DNA from 3 places in the Brevundimonas sp. FV1ye4L genome. Region 2 is predicted to be linked to each of the others. Evidence: predicted binding sites of a transcription regulator. Region 2 holds the regulator's gene; each other region holds the start of a gene.
What was found. Region 2 encodes LexA, which represses DNA repair genes until DNA is damaged. Its sites were predicted from a motif close to ATGTTCNCNANNTGTTCT; they were not measured.
Positions count from the first base shown of each region.

Region 1: a site for LexA is predicted at 2,961-2,978, ahead of ACW17X_RS02910 (ImuA family protein). Genes of this name have one in related genera too.
Region 3: a site for LexA is predicted at 2,681-2,698, ahead of recA (recombinase RecA). Genes of this name have one in related genera too.

Region 1 is NZ_CM178734.1:601,424-606,914, forward strand. It holds gene ACW17X_RS02900 (GGDEF domain-containing protein) at 1-1,002, opposite strand, end outside; gene ACW17X_RS02905 (DEAD/DEAH box helicase) at 1,082-2,728, opposite strand; gene ACW17X_RS02910 (ImuA family protein) at 2,981-3,799, shown strand; gene ACW17X_RS02915 (Y-family DNA polymerase) at 3,699-5,255, shown strand; gene ACW17X_RS02920 (error-prone DNA polymerase) at 5,252-5,491, shown strand, end outside.
Region 2 is NZ_CM178734.1:394,672-400,162, forward strand. It holds gene ACW17X_RS01905 (ComEC/Rec2 family competence protein) at 1-1,412, shown strand, start outside; gene lexA (transcriptional repressor LexA) at 1,393-2,094, opposite strand; gene trpC (indole-3-glycerol phosphate synthase TrpC) at 2,218-3,012, opposite strand; gene trpD (anthranilate phosphoribosyltransferase) at 3,009-4,046, opposite strand; gene ACW17X_RS01925 (anthranilate synthase component II) at 4,063-4,653, opposite strand; gene ACW17X_RS01930 (peptidoglycan-binding protein) at 4,742-4,948, shown strand; gene trpE (anthranilate synthase component I) at 4,945-5,491, opposite strand, start outside.
Region 3 is NZ_CM178734.1:2,820,182-2,825,672, forward strand. It holds gene ACW17X_RS13580 (right-handed parallel beta-helix repeat-containing protein) at 1-658, shown strand, start outside; gene ACW17X_RS13585 (M20/M25/M40 family metallo-hydrolase) at 728-2,632, shown strand; gene recA (recombinase RecA) at 2,801-3,880, shown strand; gene ACW17X_RS13595 (3-hydroxyacyl-CoA dehydrogenase NAD-binding domain-containing protein) at 4,234-5,491, opposite strand, start outside.

The DNA of each region.
Region 1 (5,491 bases), 210 kb from region 2:
GGCATGCTTGGAGGCATAGAGCGCCGCGTCTGCGCGCTCCAGCAGGCTGGAGGCGGCCTCGCCGGACATATGCTCGGCGAATCCTGCGGACAGGGTCACGGCGCCGAGATCGTCGTTGGTCGAGCGACGACGCAGCGAACGTGAGGAGACCTCTTCCAGGATGGTCTCCAGCGCCATGGTGACGGCGCCCGCGCTCTCGCCGGGGAAGATGATCGCGAATTCTTCACCACCGAACCGGGCGACGAACCGATTGCCGCTGCAGACGCGCGACAGGATGGTGGAGACATAGCGCAGCACCTGGTCGCCGGTCTGGTGTCCCCAGGTGTCGTTGAAACGTTTGAAGTGGTCGATGTCGAGGATGGCCAGGGTCAAGGGAGCGTGGTCGTCGCCGGCGCAGGCTCTTTCCAGCCGTTCGTCGAAGGCCTTGCGGTTGGCCAGGTTGGTCAGGGCGTCCGTCATGGCGTCCCGGCGGACCTGTTCCAGGTGTTCGCGCAGCCGGGCGACCTCCTTGTTGGAGCTCTCCAGACGTTTCTCGAGAATGGCGGTCTCGCGCCGCACACGTTTCGTGGCGATGGTCAGACCGCCGACCAGAGTCTTCAGGGGCGCGCCGTTTTCGGCCGCCTCCATGGTCTGGGATGCGGCCACCAGGGTTTCGCCGTAGTCGGCCTGGGTTTTGTGGGCCTTGGCGATGGCGCCGGCCACATTGGCCAGTTCACGGTCCAGCACGGCGCCGGCGTCGCGGATGTCTTCTGACAGGCGGCTGCGCGGCAGGAACTCCGCCGCCAGAAGTTCGGCAGTCTCGTCGTTGATGACGATCTTTTCGGAAAGAAGGCGTTTGATCTCGCGGCCCAATGGGGCCTCAGGATCGCCCATATAGTGGAGCCAGAGCTCGAAATTCAGAGGCGTCGGCCAGACGCCGACCTTCTCCATGTCGGAGATGACGTCTCGCGCAAGAGAATAGGCTTCCGGTCCCCGAACCGCCATTTCGATCTGCGCCGTCATTCATCTCTCCCGAAGCTCCATTCTGAAGCTCGGGAAAGAGTACAGGCCTATCCGTAATAGCGAGTAAACGCGTCGGGGCTCAGGCGCGAATGACGACCGGGCGGCGCAGGAAGGCAGGGATGTCGTCACCGAAGCCTTTGACGCCAGAGCGTTCGCGCTCTTCCGGGCGACGCTCGCCGCGACGGTCCGACTGACGCAGATGGGGTTCGCGATCGGTGCGGGCGGTGCGGGCCTCTGCGATGGGCGCGGGCTCGGCCTCGATCTTCGTTTCCTGGAGTGGCTCCGGACGAGGGGCGGGCTTGGTGCGATTGCGGCCTCGACCGGCGGGCTTTTCGGCGGCCGACTTGTCAGCAATGTGCGCGATCTCGGTTTCCATCACGGTTTCAGCGGAAACCTCGGGCTTGGTCTTGCGGCGGCTGCGTGACCGGGTCGTGGCCTCGACGGCTGAGGCCTCGGCTTCGACTGCAGCCGGAACGGCGGCGGAAGCCTGGGCCGGCTCGGCGGCGCGTGAACGGCCGCGACCGCCCGAGCGAGACTCGCTCGAACGGGGCGAGCGCTTGTCGTCCCGTCCACCGTCCTTGATCGCGTCGAAATCGATGTCGTCGAGAACCAGCTCCTTCGGGTCCATCTTGATCAGCTTCAGCACCTTATCCAGCGACTTGTCGTCGCCGGGGGTCACGATCATGAAGGCCTGGCCCAGCTTGCCCGCGCGACCGGTGCGACCGATGCGGTGGACATAGTCGTCGGCATGGTGCGAGACGTCGTAGTTGAAGACGTGGCTGACGTCCGGGATGTCCAGACCGCGCGCGGCGACATCGGAGGCCACCAGGATCTTCAGCGCGCCCGAACGGAAGTCCGCCAGGGTCTTCATCCGGTGCGACTGGTCCAGGTCGCCGTGGATCGGCGCGGCGTCGAAGCCATGGGTCTTCAGCGACTTGGCGACGATATCGACTTCAGACTTTCGGTTGCAGAAGACGATGCCGTTGCGCACGTCCTCACGACCGACCAGGGCGCGCAGGGCGACGCGCTTGGCCTTGGGATCCGAGGTCGGGATGCGGACGATATACTGGGTGATGGTGTCGGCGGTCATCGCCGGACGCGAGGCCTCGATCCGGGTCGGATCCTTGAGGAAGGCGGTCGTCAGGCGGGTGATCTCGGGCGGCATGGTGGCCGAGAAGAACAGGGTCTGGCGACGCGGCGGCGTCAGTTTGAAGATGCGCTCGATGTCGGGAATGAAGCCCATGTCGAGCATGCGGTCGGCCTCGTCGACGACCATGATCTCGACGCCGGTCAGCAGCATCTTGCCGCGTTCGAACAGGTCCAGCAGGCGGCCCGGGGTGGCGATCAGGACGTCCACGCCCTTGTTCAGCGCCGCCACCTGGTCGCCCATGGAGACGCCGCCGATCAGCAGCACCCAGGTCAGTTTGGTGCCCTTGGCGTATTTGGCGAAGCTTTCGGCGACCTGGTCGGCCAGTTCGCGGGTCGGGGCCAGGACGATGGCGCGCGGCATGCGGGCGCGGGCCCGGCCCGAGGCCAGGCGTTCGACGAGGGGCAGGGTGAAGGCGGCGGTCTTGCCGGTGCCGGTCTGGGCGATGCCCAGGACGTCGCGGCCGGCGAGGGCGACGGGGATCGCCTGTTCCTGGATGGGGGTGGCGGTCGTGTAGCCGGTGTCGGCGACGGCCTGAAGAGTCGTGGGCGAAAGGCCCAGTTGGGAAAATTCGGTCATGAATCCTTGGGGTGGAAAGCGTCTGCGTGCATAGCAGCAACGGAACCGCCCCTCTTTGGGCGAGCGGGCGGCGCGGATCGCAGACCTGTCCCGAGGCTGGTGGCGATATAGAAGTCCCTGCGTGAAAGTCAAGTATTCTCGATATTTCGTTCGACCGGCGGGCGCGGAATAAATTCCCATGGTCAAGCTGGGACTCCGCTTGACTCGCTGCGGTGTGCAAGAGGCATATGTTGGAACAAAAGGAGAACTATTGTGGGTTCGAGCCCTAAGATCGAAGCCCTGCGCGAACATCTGAAAGCTCTGGAGGGCGACGGCCATCCGGTCGATGACGTGCGCTTCGATCTAGGGCTGGAGGCGGCGGACCGGCACCTTGGCGGGCTGGCGACACATGCGCTTCACGAGGTTTACGCCGCGACGACCCCTGATGCGACGGCCGCTATGGGGTTCGCCCTGGGGCTGGTGCGCCGGGCGGCCGGCGAGCGGCCCGTGGTCTGGGGCGTCCAGACCATGGCGGGGCTGGAAACCGGGCAGATCTATGGGCCGGGCTTGCACGAACTGGGGCTGGATCCCGGACGGCTGGTTCTGGTGCGGGTCAAGGAGATGAAGGACCTGCTGGCGGCGGGCGAGGAGGCCCTGGCCTGCGGGGCTGTGGGGGCGGTGCTGCTGACGGCGTGGGGCGAGAGCAAGGTTCTGGGTCTGACGGCCACCCGCCGCCTGTCGATGGCGGCGGGGCAGGGGCGAGCGACGGCCGTGCTGACGCGGCTGTCAGCCCAGCCCCAGCCCAGCGCGGCCGAGACCCGGTGGCGGGTCAGTGGGGCCTTGTCTCGGGCGTTGGAGGCGGAGGCTCCCGGTCACCCGACCTATGCGGTCGAACTGTTGCGGCATCGGCTGGGTGCTCAGCCGAGGAGCTGGATCATGGAGTGGGATCGTGAGCGCGGAGTCTTCGAACAGGGCGGGCAGAATGCCGGATATGAACAGTCGCACCGACCGGCGCTACCTGGCGGTCTGGTTTCCCCTGCTGCCGACGGATCGGCTGCGGCGGGAGGAGGGGCGTTCCGACGCTACGGCTGAACCCGCGACCGTGCTGGTGGAGAAGGTGAAGGGGGCTCTGCGTTTGGCCGCCGCAGACGGGTCGGCCCTCGCCCTGGGGCTATCGCCGGGCATGACCTTGGCCGATGCGCGGGCGCGGGCGCCGGACATCCGGGTGGTCGCGCATCGGCCCGAGGCGGACGCAGGGCTGCTGAAGCGCGTGCTGCTGGATTTCGGCCGCTTCACCCCGATGGCGGCGACCGATGGTGCGGACGGGCTGGCGCTGGATGTGACGGGTTGCGCGCATCTGTTCGGAGGCGAGGGGGGGCTAGTTCAGGCGGTCGCGGCGCGGGCGCAGGGTGTCGGACTGGCGGTGCGTCTGGCCATGGCCGGCACGCCCGAGGCGGCGCGCGCCCTGGCCCGGTTCGGGCGCGGCGGGATCCATCAGGGCGAGGGGCAAAGCCAGGCGCTGCGCCGCCTGCCGGTCGCGGCCCTGGAGCTGTCGGACAAGGAGACACAGGCCCTGTCGCGCGCGGGGCTGAAGACCCTGGCGCATCTGGCCGACCGCCCCACCGCCCCCATCGCCGCCCGGTTCGGCGCGGCGGCGGCGACGCGGCTGAACCGGGTGCTGGGGCGCGAGGACGCCCGCATCCGGCCCGAACGGCCGGTCCCGCTGATTTCTGTTGATCGCATCCTGGTCGAACCGATCACCGAGACGACTGATGTTGAGGCGGTGATTGGCGACCTGTTGGTTGAGGTCATGGACCGTCTGGATCTGCGCGGTCAGGGTGGGCGGGTTTTCCAGGTCGCGTTCTTCCGCCTGGACGGGGAGGTGCGCCATATCACTGTGCGCACGGGCCGGCCCACGCGCGACGCAGCGGCCGTGCTGCGTCTGTTTCGCGAGCGGTTGGCCAGTCTGGCGCGGCCGCTGGACCCGGGGTTCGGGTTTGACCAGTTGCGCCTGTCCGTGCCGGTCGCCGACCGTCTGGCCTCGCGCCAGCGCGGCTTCGACGCTGCCCCGCCGGGCGCGGAGGATCTGGGACGACTGATCGATCGTCTGACAGCGCGGCTGGGGCCGGAGGCGGTCAGCCGGTTTGAGCCGATAGAGTCGCACTGGCCCGAACGCGCCGTGCGCCTGACGCCTGCGACCCTTCCGTTGGGCGAGGTCGCCGCCTGGATCGAACCAGACCCCGCCGACCCGCCGCTGCGGCCGTTGCAGATGTTCGATCCGCCGCAGCCGGTCCTGGCCACGGCGGAGGTGCCCGACCATCCGCCGAACCGCTTCATCTGGCGGAGGGTCGATCACCGCCTGGTCCGGGTCGAAGGCCCCGAACGCATCGCCCCTGAATGGTGGCGCAGGCTGCGGGGGCCGCTGGAGCCGACGCGCGATTATTACCGCGTCGAGGACCAGGAGGGGCGGCGCTTCTGGCTCTTCCGCTCCGGCTTCTATGGCGAGGAGCCGGCGCCGCGCTGGTTCGTGCACGGGGTCTTCGCGTGACCGCCTATGCAGAGCTGGCGACGCGCAGCAACTTCTCCTTCCTGGAGGGAGCGTCGCATCCGAAGCATCTGGTGCTGAGCGCCATCCTGCGCGGCCATACCGGAATGGGGCTGGCCGACCGCAACACCCTGGCCGGGGTGGTGCGGGCGTGGAGTGCGTTGAAGACGCTGCGGGAGGAAGGCTGGTCGCCGCCGGATCGGGTTCGCCAGGGCGGCAGTCCCGGCGAGACGGTGCTG
Region 2 (5,491 bases):
GGATCGCGGCGGCGATGACCACCAGCCACGAGGCCTGGATCAGCCAGGAGGATATGGATGTGATGCGGGATTCGGGCCTAGCCCACATTCTGTCGGTCTCGGGCCTGCACATGGCGATTGTCGGGGGCTTCGTATTTTTCGCTGCGCGTCTGGTAGTGGCGGCCTGGCCTTGGCTGGCGCTGCGGGTTTCGGGCAAGAAGGTCGCGGCTGTCGCGGGCCTGGCGGCGGTGGGCGCCTATCTGGTGGTGTCGGGCGCGCCGCCGCCAGCCGAGCGGGCGGCGATCACGGCCTCCATCGCCTTCCTGGCCATTCTCCTGGATCGGCAGGCGGTGACGATGCACGGGTTGGCGGTGGCGGCGTTCGCCGTGCTGGCGATACAGCCTGAAGCCATCGTCACGCCGGGCTTCCAGATGTCGTTTGCGGCGACGGCGGCGCTGGTGGCCCTGGTCGAGGCCTGGCCCAAGCGGGTGCGCGAGATTTCCGCGCCCTGGCCCATAGTGGCGGCGCAGAGGTTCGGCGGCTGGCTGGCGGCGGCGGTGGCGGCCAGCGTCGTGGCGGGACTGGCGACGGGACCGTTCGCCATGCAGCACTTCAACCGGACGGCCATGTATGGGCTGCTGGCCAATCTGGGGACGGCGCCGGTGGCGGACTTTGTCTTGATGCCAGCCTTGGCGCTGGGGGCGGCGCTGGAGCCGTTGGGGATGGGGGCCCCGTTTCTGGCGGTGGCGGGGTGGGGCGTCGACCTGATGTTGGCGATAGGGGGCTGGACGGCGGGGCTGCCGGGCGCTGTGCGAACGGTGGCGAGTGCGCCTGACTATGTGCTGCCCCTGGCCTTTCTGGGCGTGCTGTTCGTCTGTCTGTGGCAGGGGCGGCTGCGTTGGCTGGGGTTGCCGCTGGCGGCAGCGGTGCTGGTCTGGCCGCGCGCGCCGACGCCGGACGTCTGGATCGGCGACGGCGGGACCAATGCGGCGTTTCATCATCAGGGCGAGGCGGTCGTGATCCGGCCGGGTGTGCGTGAGTTCGCGGCGGACCTTTGGTCCCGGCGGCGCGGGCTGAGCCTGGCGGATCGGGCGGAGGCGGGCTGGGCCTGCGACCGATACTCATGCCGGCCCGAGACCGCCGAGGCGGGGGCGGTCGCCCTGTGGTGGGGCAGGCGGGCGCCGGATGTGCAGCAGATGGGAGCCCTGTGCCGTGCGGCGCCGGTCGTCAGCGTGCGGGCGGTCGTTCATGCCCTGCCCAGCTCATGCGAGGGGCGGCTGGTGCTGGACGGAGCCGACTTCGCGCGCGGCGGGGCGGTGGAGTTGTGGCGCGACGGAGCGGACCGCTGGACAGCGGTGTGGACGGCCGACGTGCGCGGGGATCGACCCTGGGCGCGCCGGCCGGATCCGGATGTCAGTGATAGCGGCGCATGAGGCCGACCAGCTTGCCCTGGACCTCGACCTGGTCGGGGCCGAAGATGCGGGTCTCATAGGCGCGGTTTGCGGGCTCCAGGGCGATGGAGCCGCCCTTGCGGCGCAGGCGTTTCAAGGTGGCTTCTTCGCCCTCGACCAGGGCCACGACGATCTCGCCGTTGTTGGCCGTGTCGCCGCGACGGATGACCACAAGGTCGCCGTTCAGGATGCCGGCCTCGATCATCGAGTCGCCCTCGATCTCGAGGACATAGTGATCGCCCTTGCCCAGCATGGATTCGGGCACGGACAGGCGCTCCTGCTCGTGCTGAATGGCGGCGATGGGGGTGCCAGCGGCGATCTTGCCCAGCAAGGGCAGTTCGCGCGTGTCGTTGGCGGCGGATGCCGCAGCGGGGCGGGGCGCGCCGCCGCCGCCTTCGATGACGTCAGGCTTGAAGCCGGCCCGGCCGCGCGGGGCGCCGGCGGTCGCCTGTTCAGGCAGTTTGGTCACTTCCAGAGCGCGGGCGCGGTGGGCGAGGCGGCGGATGAAGCCGCGTTCCTCCAGCGCCGTGATCAGCCGGTGTATGCCCGACTTGGACGCCAGATCCAGCGCCTCCTTCATCTCGTCGAACGAGGGTGAGACGCCGGTCTCTTGAATCCGTTCGTGGATGAACATCAGCAATTCGTGCTGCTTGCGCGTGAGCATCGCCTGGCCCTCATGAGCCCCTTCCTCGAATCGGAACGGGCCGTGAACATTGACGATGTTCTGTAAGTGTTCCTTCCTAATGTCAACTTAACGGCGTCGCTTCACCACGCGCCTCGGGCTGAATCAGGCGGCCAGCAGCTTGCGGGTGGCGGCCTCGACGTCGGCCTGACGCATCAGGCTTTCGCCGACCAGAATGGCCTGGGCGTGGGCGGCGGAGACGCGCTCGACGTCCTCGGGCGTGAAGATGCCGCTCTCGGCGACCAGCAGGGCGCGGACGGGGCTGAGCATGGACAGGCGCTCGGTCACTTCCAGATCGACCTCGAAGGTGCGGAGCGACCGGTTGTTGATCCCGACCAGGTCGCCGTTCAGGGCGCAGGCGCGGGCCATTTCGGCTTCGTCGTGGGTTTCGATCAGGGCGTCCATGCCGAAGCGCTCGGCCTCGGCCAGCAGTTCGGCGGCCAGGGCGTCGTCGATCATCGCCAGGATGATCAGAATACAGTCGGCGCCCAGGGCCCGGCTTTCGGCCACCTGCCAGGGGTCGACCAGGAAGTCCTTGCGCAGGCAGGGCAGGGCCGTGGCGGCGCGGGCCTGGCCCAGATAGGCGTCGTCGCCCTGGAAACTGGGGCCATCGGTCAGAACCGACAGGCAGGACGCGCCGCCGGCCTGGTAGGCGATGGCCAGGGCGGTCGGGTCGAAGTCAGGGCGGATCAGGCCCTTTGACGGGCTGGCCTTCTTGATCTCGGCGATCAGGGCGGGGCGGCCGGTTTCTTCGACGGTTCGGTCGAGGGCGGCGCGGAAGCCGCGCGGAGCCGAGGCGGCCTGGGCCAGGGCCTCGATGGCGTCCTGGGAGGTCGCGGCCTTGCGGGCGGCGACATCCTCGCGCTTGTAGGCGGCGATGCGGTCCAGGACGTCGGTCATGCTTTGTCTTCGGTATCCAGCGGCGTGGAGGTGATGCGGGCCAGACGCTCCAGCGCCTGTGCGGCGCGGCCGTCGTCGATGGCGGCGGCGGCGAGGACGGCCCCTTCGGCGAGGTCCGTCGCCTGATCCGACACCACCAGGGCGGCGGCGGCGTTCAGCAGGACTATGTCGCGATAGGCGCCGGTCTGACCCGCCAGCAGGGCGCGCAGGGCCGCGGCGTTCTCCTCGCCGTCGCCGCCGCGGATGGCGTCGATGGAGGCGCGAGGAAGACCGGCGTCCTCGGGCGTGACCTGGAAACGGCGGACGGCGCCGTCCTTCCATTCTGCGACTTCCGTCGGGCCGGATGTGGCCAGTTCATCCAGGCCCTGGCCATGGACGGTCCAGGCGCGGGTGGCGCCAAGCCGGCCCAAAACTTCGACCAGGGGCTCGAGCAGGCGGGGGTCATAGACGCCCATGACCTGGCGTTTCGCCTGGGCCGGGTTGGACAGCGGGCCGAGCAGGTTGAAGACGGTGCGGAAACCGATCTCGGCCCGCACCGGCCCGACGTGGCGCATGGCGCCGTGATAGGCGGGGGCGAACAGGAAACAGATTCCGGCCTCGTCCAGCGCCTTGCGCTGCTGATCCGGGGTGGCGGCCAGGTTGACGCCCAGGATCGACAGGACGTCGGAGGAGCCGGATTTCGAGGATATGGCCCGGTTGCCGTGCTTGGCGACCTTCAGGCCCGCGCCGGCCAGGACCAGGGCGGCGGCGGTGGAGATGTTGTAGGTGTGCTGGCCGTCGCCGCCGGTGCCGCAGGTGTCGATCACCTCGTAGGGATGGTCCAGCGTCAGGGCGGCGTCGCGCATGGCCTGGGCGAAGGCGGCGATCTCGTCCACCGTCTCGCCCCGGATGCGCAGGGCGGTGACGGCGGCCGCGACCTGCGACGGGGTCGGTTCGCCACGCAGGCAGGCGGCGAAGAAGTCGTGCGCCTGCTCGGACGTCAGGGGGTGGCCCTCGACCAGTCGGGCGAGGATCGGCTTGAATCCGTCAGCCATGATCAGGCCGCCACGATCAGGCGGCCGCGAGGCGCTTCACGCCGGCGATCTCGAGGAAGTTGGCCAGCATGTCGTGGCCGTGTTCGGTGGCGATGGATTCCGGGTGGAACTGGACGCCATGAATCGGGCGGCTGCGGTGCTGGAGCCCCATGATCTCGCCGTCGGCGGTCCAACTGGTGACTTCCAGACAGTCGGGCAGGGTTTCGCGCTTCACCGCCAGTGAATGATAGCGGGTGGCGGTGAAGGGCGAGGGCAGGCCGGCGAAGACGCTCTTGCCGTCGTGCAGAATCGGCGAGGTCTTGCCGTGCATCAGGGTCTTGGCGCGGATCACGTCGCCGCCGAAGGCCTGGCCGATGGCCTGGTGCCCCAGGCAGACGCCCAGGATCGGCATGGAGGCCGGGGCGCTCTCGATCAGCGGCAGGCATATGCCGGCCTGGTCCGGCGCACAGGGGCCGGGGGACAGCAGGACGGCGGCGGGGTTCAGCGCCCAGGCCTCGTCCGCCGTCAGGTCGTCGTTGCGCACCACATGGGTCGGCGCGCCCAACTCCGCGAGGTAGTGGACGAGGTTGTAGGTAAAGCTGTCGTAGTTATCGACGACGAGGATCATGATCTGGCTTCTAGGCGTGACAAGCCGCCGCGCCAAGCGTGCGCGGCGTTAAAGCGCATCTTAACATTGGTGCGGGCAGATGGGGGTTGTGAAACTGAGCGCCGAAAAAGACATCGCCGACAAGATCGCCGCCGCCAAGGCGAAGCTTGTCGTGGTCGAACCCAAGCCAGCCAGCCCCTATGCGGCCCTGGCCGCCGCCGCCCTGGCCGCGACGGCGGCCGTGGTCATGGCTGGGGTCGTCGTGTTGGGGCCGGGCGTCCGCTTTGACGAACCCCCGGCGACCTACGGGCCCTAGCGATTGCCGGTGCGGAAGCGCCAGGCGTCGTCGGCGGCCCGCATGGGTGCGCGGGCCTTGTGCCGGGTCTCGGCGTATTCGGCCGCAGGATCGCTGTCGGCGACCACGCCGGCGCCGGCCTGGACGAAGATCTGATCATCGGCGAACAGGGCGGTGCGCAGGGTGATGCAGATATCCGCCTCGCCCCCGGCCGAGATGTAACCGACCCCGCCGCCGTAGCCGACGCCGCGCTTTTCGGTCTCCAGCTCGTCGATCACTTCCATGGCCCGCACCTTGGGCGCGCCTGACAAGGTGCCGGCGGGAAGCGCCGCCAGCAGGGTGTCGACGGCGTCCAGTTTCGGATCGGCCTTGCCGCGCACATTGGAGACGATGTGCATGACCTGGCTGTAGCGTTCGACGACGAAGCTCTCGGTCACTTCGACCGTGCCCGGCGCCGCGACGCGGCCGACGTCGTTGCGGCCCAGGTCCAGCAGCATCAGATGTTCGGCGCGTTCCTTGGGATCGGCGAGCAGTTCGACCTCCAGCGCCTTGTCGGCCTCGGGC
Region 3 (5,491 bases), 900 kb from region 2:
TCCGGTTCAGGTCCATCTGCGACACTGCACCGTCGTCGGCAATGTCCGGATCTGGGGCATGGGGGCGGGCGGATCGATGCGCGATCTTCTGGCCTCGTCGCGCACGCCCGGCCATACCCAGGCGGTCCAGGCGGCGGCGCCGTCGGACGTCGTGCTGGAGCGGGTGCGGTTCGAGGGCGTGGGGACCATACCCCTCTATGTCGGGCCGGGCGTGACGCGCACCACGGTGGTCCGGTCGCGCTTCTCGGGCCGGTCGGAGTCGGTCGCCGTCTATCTGGACGCCGAGAGCGCCGGGGCTGTAATCCAGGACAACGACTTCTCCATCCGCACGGGGCGCGAGCAGATCGCCGTGGACGGATCGGGCGCCAATCGCATCCTCGGCAACCGCTTCGCCCTGGGCGGCCGGGGCGGGGTCTTCCTGTACCGCAACTGCGGCGAGGACGGGGTGATCCGGCACCAGACGCCGTCCTATAATCAGATTACGGACAATGTCTTTGCCGGCGCGAGCTGGCTGCGGCCCCGCACGGTGGTGGTCGGCGCGCGCGAAGGGAACCGGTCCTATTGCGGCGACGACGCCGGCTATCCGTTCGGGTCCAGCGCCGACGACCGCGACGGGGCGATCGGCAACCAGGTCGAACGAAACCGCACCCGGCCCTGACAGCACGCACTTGCGAAACGGCGCAGCCTCGGCCCTATTGGCGAGATGACGCCTCGGGGGATGCATCTAATGCGGCTGGCCTTGTTGTTGACGGCCCTGGCGGCGGCGCTGGGCCTGGCCGCGATTACGACTCAGACGCCCCGGCCCGCGCCGGCGAGCGCCCCTTCTGCGGATTTCTCGGCCGAACGCGCTATGGCGGATGTGCGGGTCATGGCGCGCTCGCCCCGCCCGGTCGGTTCGACCGATCACGCCCTGGTCCAGGCCTATCTGTACGGCCGAATGACGCAGCTGGGCCTGTCGCCGGCGCTTCAGGCCGGCGTCCTCTCGCCCGCAGCGGTGCAGCGGATCGAGGATCGGGGCGAGACGGTCGAGGGCCTGTCGGTGGTCAATCTGGTCGGCGTCCTGCCGGGTCGGAACCCCAGCCTGCCGCTGGTGGTGCTGATGGCCCATTACGACAGCGTGCCGGGTTCGCCGGGCGCGGCCGACGACGCCAGCGGCGTGGCCGCCGTGCTGGAGGCGGTGCGGGCGATCAAGGCGCGCGGGCCGGCCGAGCGGGGCTTGATCATCCTGCTGACCGATGGGGAGGAACTTAATCTGGACGGGGCGCGGGCCTTCTTCAGCGAACATCCGCTGCGTCACCGGGTCGGGGCGGTGGTGAACCTGGAGGCGAGGGGCGGCGGCGGGCGCGCCCTGATGTTCGAAACCGGCCCGGGCAACGCCCAGACCATCGACCTGTACGCCCAGGCGACCCGCCGGGCGCAGGGCGGGCCGTCCAGCAACGCCTTGGCCGTCTTCGTCTATCGGCTGATGCCGAACGGGACCGATTTCACCATCGCCGCCGACCGAGGCCTGGCGGGGGTCAATCTGGCCTTCATCGGCCGCCCGGCCCAGTACCATTCGCCCAGCTCGACCCCGGACGCCTTGGATCAGGGCAGTGTGCAGCATATCGGCGACCAGGCGTTGGAGACCGCCGACGCCCTGTTGCGGGCGCCGGTCCTGCCTCAGGCGACGCGGAACGCCGTCTATGCCGATGTCTTCGGCCTGGGGGTGCTGCGGCACGGACCGGACGCGGGCTGGGGGCTGCTGGGGCTAGGCTTTGTGCTGACCGGCTTCGCGGCCTGGGGCGCGCGCCACGCCACGGGCCTGACCTGGCGCCAGGGGATGAAGGGGTTCACCGGCGGGCTATGGCTGCTGAGTGCGGGCGTCGTGGTGGCTCAGGCCGCGCGAGTCCTAGCCGGGCCGGTCGGCGATCGGATCGACTCGTCAGAGATCTACTACATGATGCTGCGTCGCCTGCCTTGGATGGAGGCGGGGGCGGGCCTTGCCGTGCTGGGGGCGATGCTGGCCTTGATGGCGGGCCGAGCCCTAATCGGACGCCGGTTGCTGGCAGGCGTGACCACGGCGGCGGCCGTGCTGGCCACGGTCATGGGCGGCTTCAACCCTATGGTCCTGGCCGCGGCGGGCATCGCAGCGGCGCTGAGCCTGTGGCCCAACGGCGAGGACGAGACGGTCTGGGGCGGATGGCTGGGCGCAATCGTCCTGGTGCTGATCCTGGGGGTTCTGGTCCAAGCCTTTGCGCCCGAGGCGGCCCTGCTGTTCGTCTGGACCGGGTTGGCGGCCGCCTTTGCGGCCGCCCTGGCGGCGGTCATCGGCGCGCGGCTGGAGCGGTGGGCGGCCCTGGCGCCGGCCGCTGTGGCCACTGTGGTCGTCGGCGGCTGGCTGGCGGGACTGGGCCATTTCGTCTTTCTGGGCCTGGGCATGGACCAGCCGGGCGCGCTGGGCCTGATCGCCTTGCTGATCCTCGTCCTGGCCAGACCCCTGGCCCCGACGAGGCTGGATGCGGCCGGGACGCCGAACCTCGCAGTCCACACCCTCGCGGGTCTGGCGGCGGCTGTGTTGATCCTCGGCTGCGGCCTGTCCATGGCGGCCCGCCACGCCGAGCCGCCGTCAGCGGTCGAGATGACCGCGCCCTGACACGTCAAAATCGGACGTAGGTTTGGATGTTCTCATCTGTTCTCGATGAGAACATCTTGTGAACCAGAACAAACCGTGCACATAGTCGGCCTCACAAAAACGGGGGCGGGTCCATGGCGGGTCTCTCCCAAGCTTCTGACGGGAATCATGGCAAGGGAGACGAAGGCAATGGCACAGGCGGCTTTGAAACTGGTGGGCAAGGAAGACGGCGACAAGCAACGGGCCCTGGAGGCGGCGATCGCTCAGATTGATCGCGCCTTCGGCAAGGGTTCGGTGATGAAACTGGGCAAGGGCGGGGTCGCCGACGTGATCCCTTCGGTGTCCACCGGATCCCTGGGCCTGGATATGGCGCTGGGCATCGGCGGCCTGCCGCGCGGACGGGTGATCGAGGTCTTCGGTCCTGAATCCTCGGGCAAGACGACCCTGGCCCTGCATACGGTGGCCGAGGTTCAGAAGGCGGGCGGCACCGCCGCCTTCGTCGACGCCGAACACGCGCTGGACCCCGGCTATGCCCAAAAGCTGGGCGTGAACCTTGATGATCTGCTGGTGTCCCAGCCGGACACCGGCGAACAGGCCCTCGAGATCGTCGACACCCTGGTGCGCTCCGGCGCCGTGGACATCGTGGTCGTCGACTCCGTCGCCGCCCTTACGCCGCGCGCCGAGATCGAGGGCGAGATGGGCGACAGCCTGCCGGGCCTTCAGGCGCGTCTGATGAGCCAGGCGCTGCGCAAGCTGACCGCCTCCATCTCCAAGTCGAACTGCATCGTCCTGTTCATCAACCAGATCCGTCACAAGATCGGCGTCATGTACGGCTCGCCCGAGACGACGACGGGCGGCAATGCGCTGAAATTCTACGCCTCGGTGCGCCTGGACATCCGCCGCACCGGCGCGATCAAGAACCGCGACGAGGTCGTCGGCAACACCACCCGGGTCAAGGTGGTCAAGAACAAGGTCGCCCCGCCGTTCCGCGAGGTCATCTTCGACATCATGTACGGCGAGGGCATCTCCAAACTGGGCGAGATCATCGACCTGGGCGTCAAGGCCGGGGTGATCGAGAAGTCGGGCAGTTGGTTCAGCTATGATTCGACCCGGATCGGCCAGGGCCGAGAGAATGTGCGCGAGTTCCTGAAACAGAACCCGGACATCGCCGCCTCAATCGAAAAGGCCGTGCGCGCCTCGACCAGCAAGATCGCCGACGAACTGCTGGGTACGCCCGAGCCGGACGAAGGCCAGGATCTCGAAGGCTGACGACCGTCTCGCCTTCCTAGACACTCCGTCGCCCCAAGCGACCCGCCACCGACCCCGCGAGGGGCGGCGGAGCGACCCGTCCGACCTCGTGTCGGGCGGGTCTTTTTTGCTTTCGTCATTCCGGGCGCAGCGCAGCGAAGACCCGGAACCCAGCGGCGCCGAAGGCGAAATCCATCCGCCTCACCCTTGCTGGACACCGAGTCCGCGACAGGTTCGCGCTCTCGCGCGCCGCTGGGTTCCGGGTCTACGGGCCAAGCGGCCCTTCGCCCGGAATGACGAAAGAAGGGTGCGGCCAAACCAAAACGGGCGACCCGAAGGCCGCCCGTTCCGTCGTCTGACGATGTCGTCGCCGATCAGGCGGCGGCCTTCTCCGGGGCGAACTTGCCGTAGAAGGTCTCGTTCTTGGCGGCCATGTCGCGCAGCAGCTGCGGAACCTTGAACCGGTCGCCGTAGGTCGCGGCCAGACGGTCGGCGGTTTCCACGAACTGGGCCAGGCCGATGCCGTCGATCATGCTGATCGGGCCGCCGGTCCAGGGGGCGAAGCCCCAGCCCAGGATGGCGCCCAGGTCGGCCTCGCGCGGGTCGTCGATGACGCCCTCGGCCCAGCAGCGGGCGACCTCGACGGCCTGGCGATACAGCAGGCGCGTCTTCAGCTCGTCGATCTGGGCGAAGGCGGTCGCCTCCTCGGGCTTGTCGATGCCCTTGGTGGTCGGCGCCAGGTCGCTCAGTCCCTTCCAGATGGTCTTGGGCTTCTGGTCATAGTCGTAGAAGCCCTTGCCGTTCTTGCGGCCGAAGCGTCCGTCCTCGACCATCTTGGCGACGATGTCGGCGCCTTCCGACGGGACATATTTGTCGCCCAGGTCCAGCGCCGTCTGTTTGGCGATCTTGTAGGACAGGTCCAGGGCGACGTCGTCGTGCATCTCCAGCGGGCCGCGCGGCATGCCGGTCATCCGCCCGACATTGTCGATCAGGGCCGGGCCGTAACCCTCCTCCAGCATCGCCATGCCTTCCATCAGGAAGGTGGAGAAGCAGCGCGAGGTGTAGAAGCCGCGGCTGTCGTTGACGACGATCGGCGTCTTCTTGATCTTCAGCACATAGTCCAGCGCCTTGGCGATGGCGGCCTGACCCGTCTTCTCGCCCAGGATGATCTCGACCAGCATCATCTTGTCGACGGGCGAGAAGAAGTGGATGCCGATGAAGTCCTCGGGACGGACAGAGGCCTCGGCCAGGCCGGTGATCGGCAGGGTTGAGGTGTTGGAGCCGAACACGGCGCCTTCGACCAGTTGGGCCTCGGCGCGCTTGGTGACGTCGGCCTTGATCTCGCGGCTTTCGAACACGGCCTCGACCACCAGGTCCGAACCCTTGATGTGGTCATAGTCGGTGGTCGCGGTGACCAGGGCCAGGGTGGCGTCATACTTGTCCTGCGTCATCTGACCGCGCGACAGACGCTTTTTCAGCAGTTCCTCGACATGGGCCTTGCCCTTGTCGGCGGCTTCCTGGGTCTGGTCGATCAGCACCGTCTCGATGCCGGCCATGACCTGCACATAGGCGATGCCCGCGCCCATCATGCCGGCGCCGAGGACCGAGACCTTCTTCGGATCGGACTTGGGC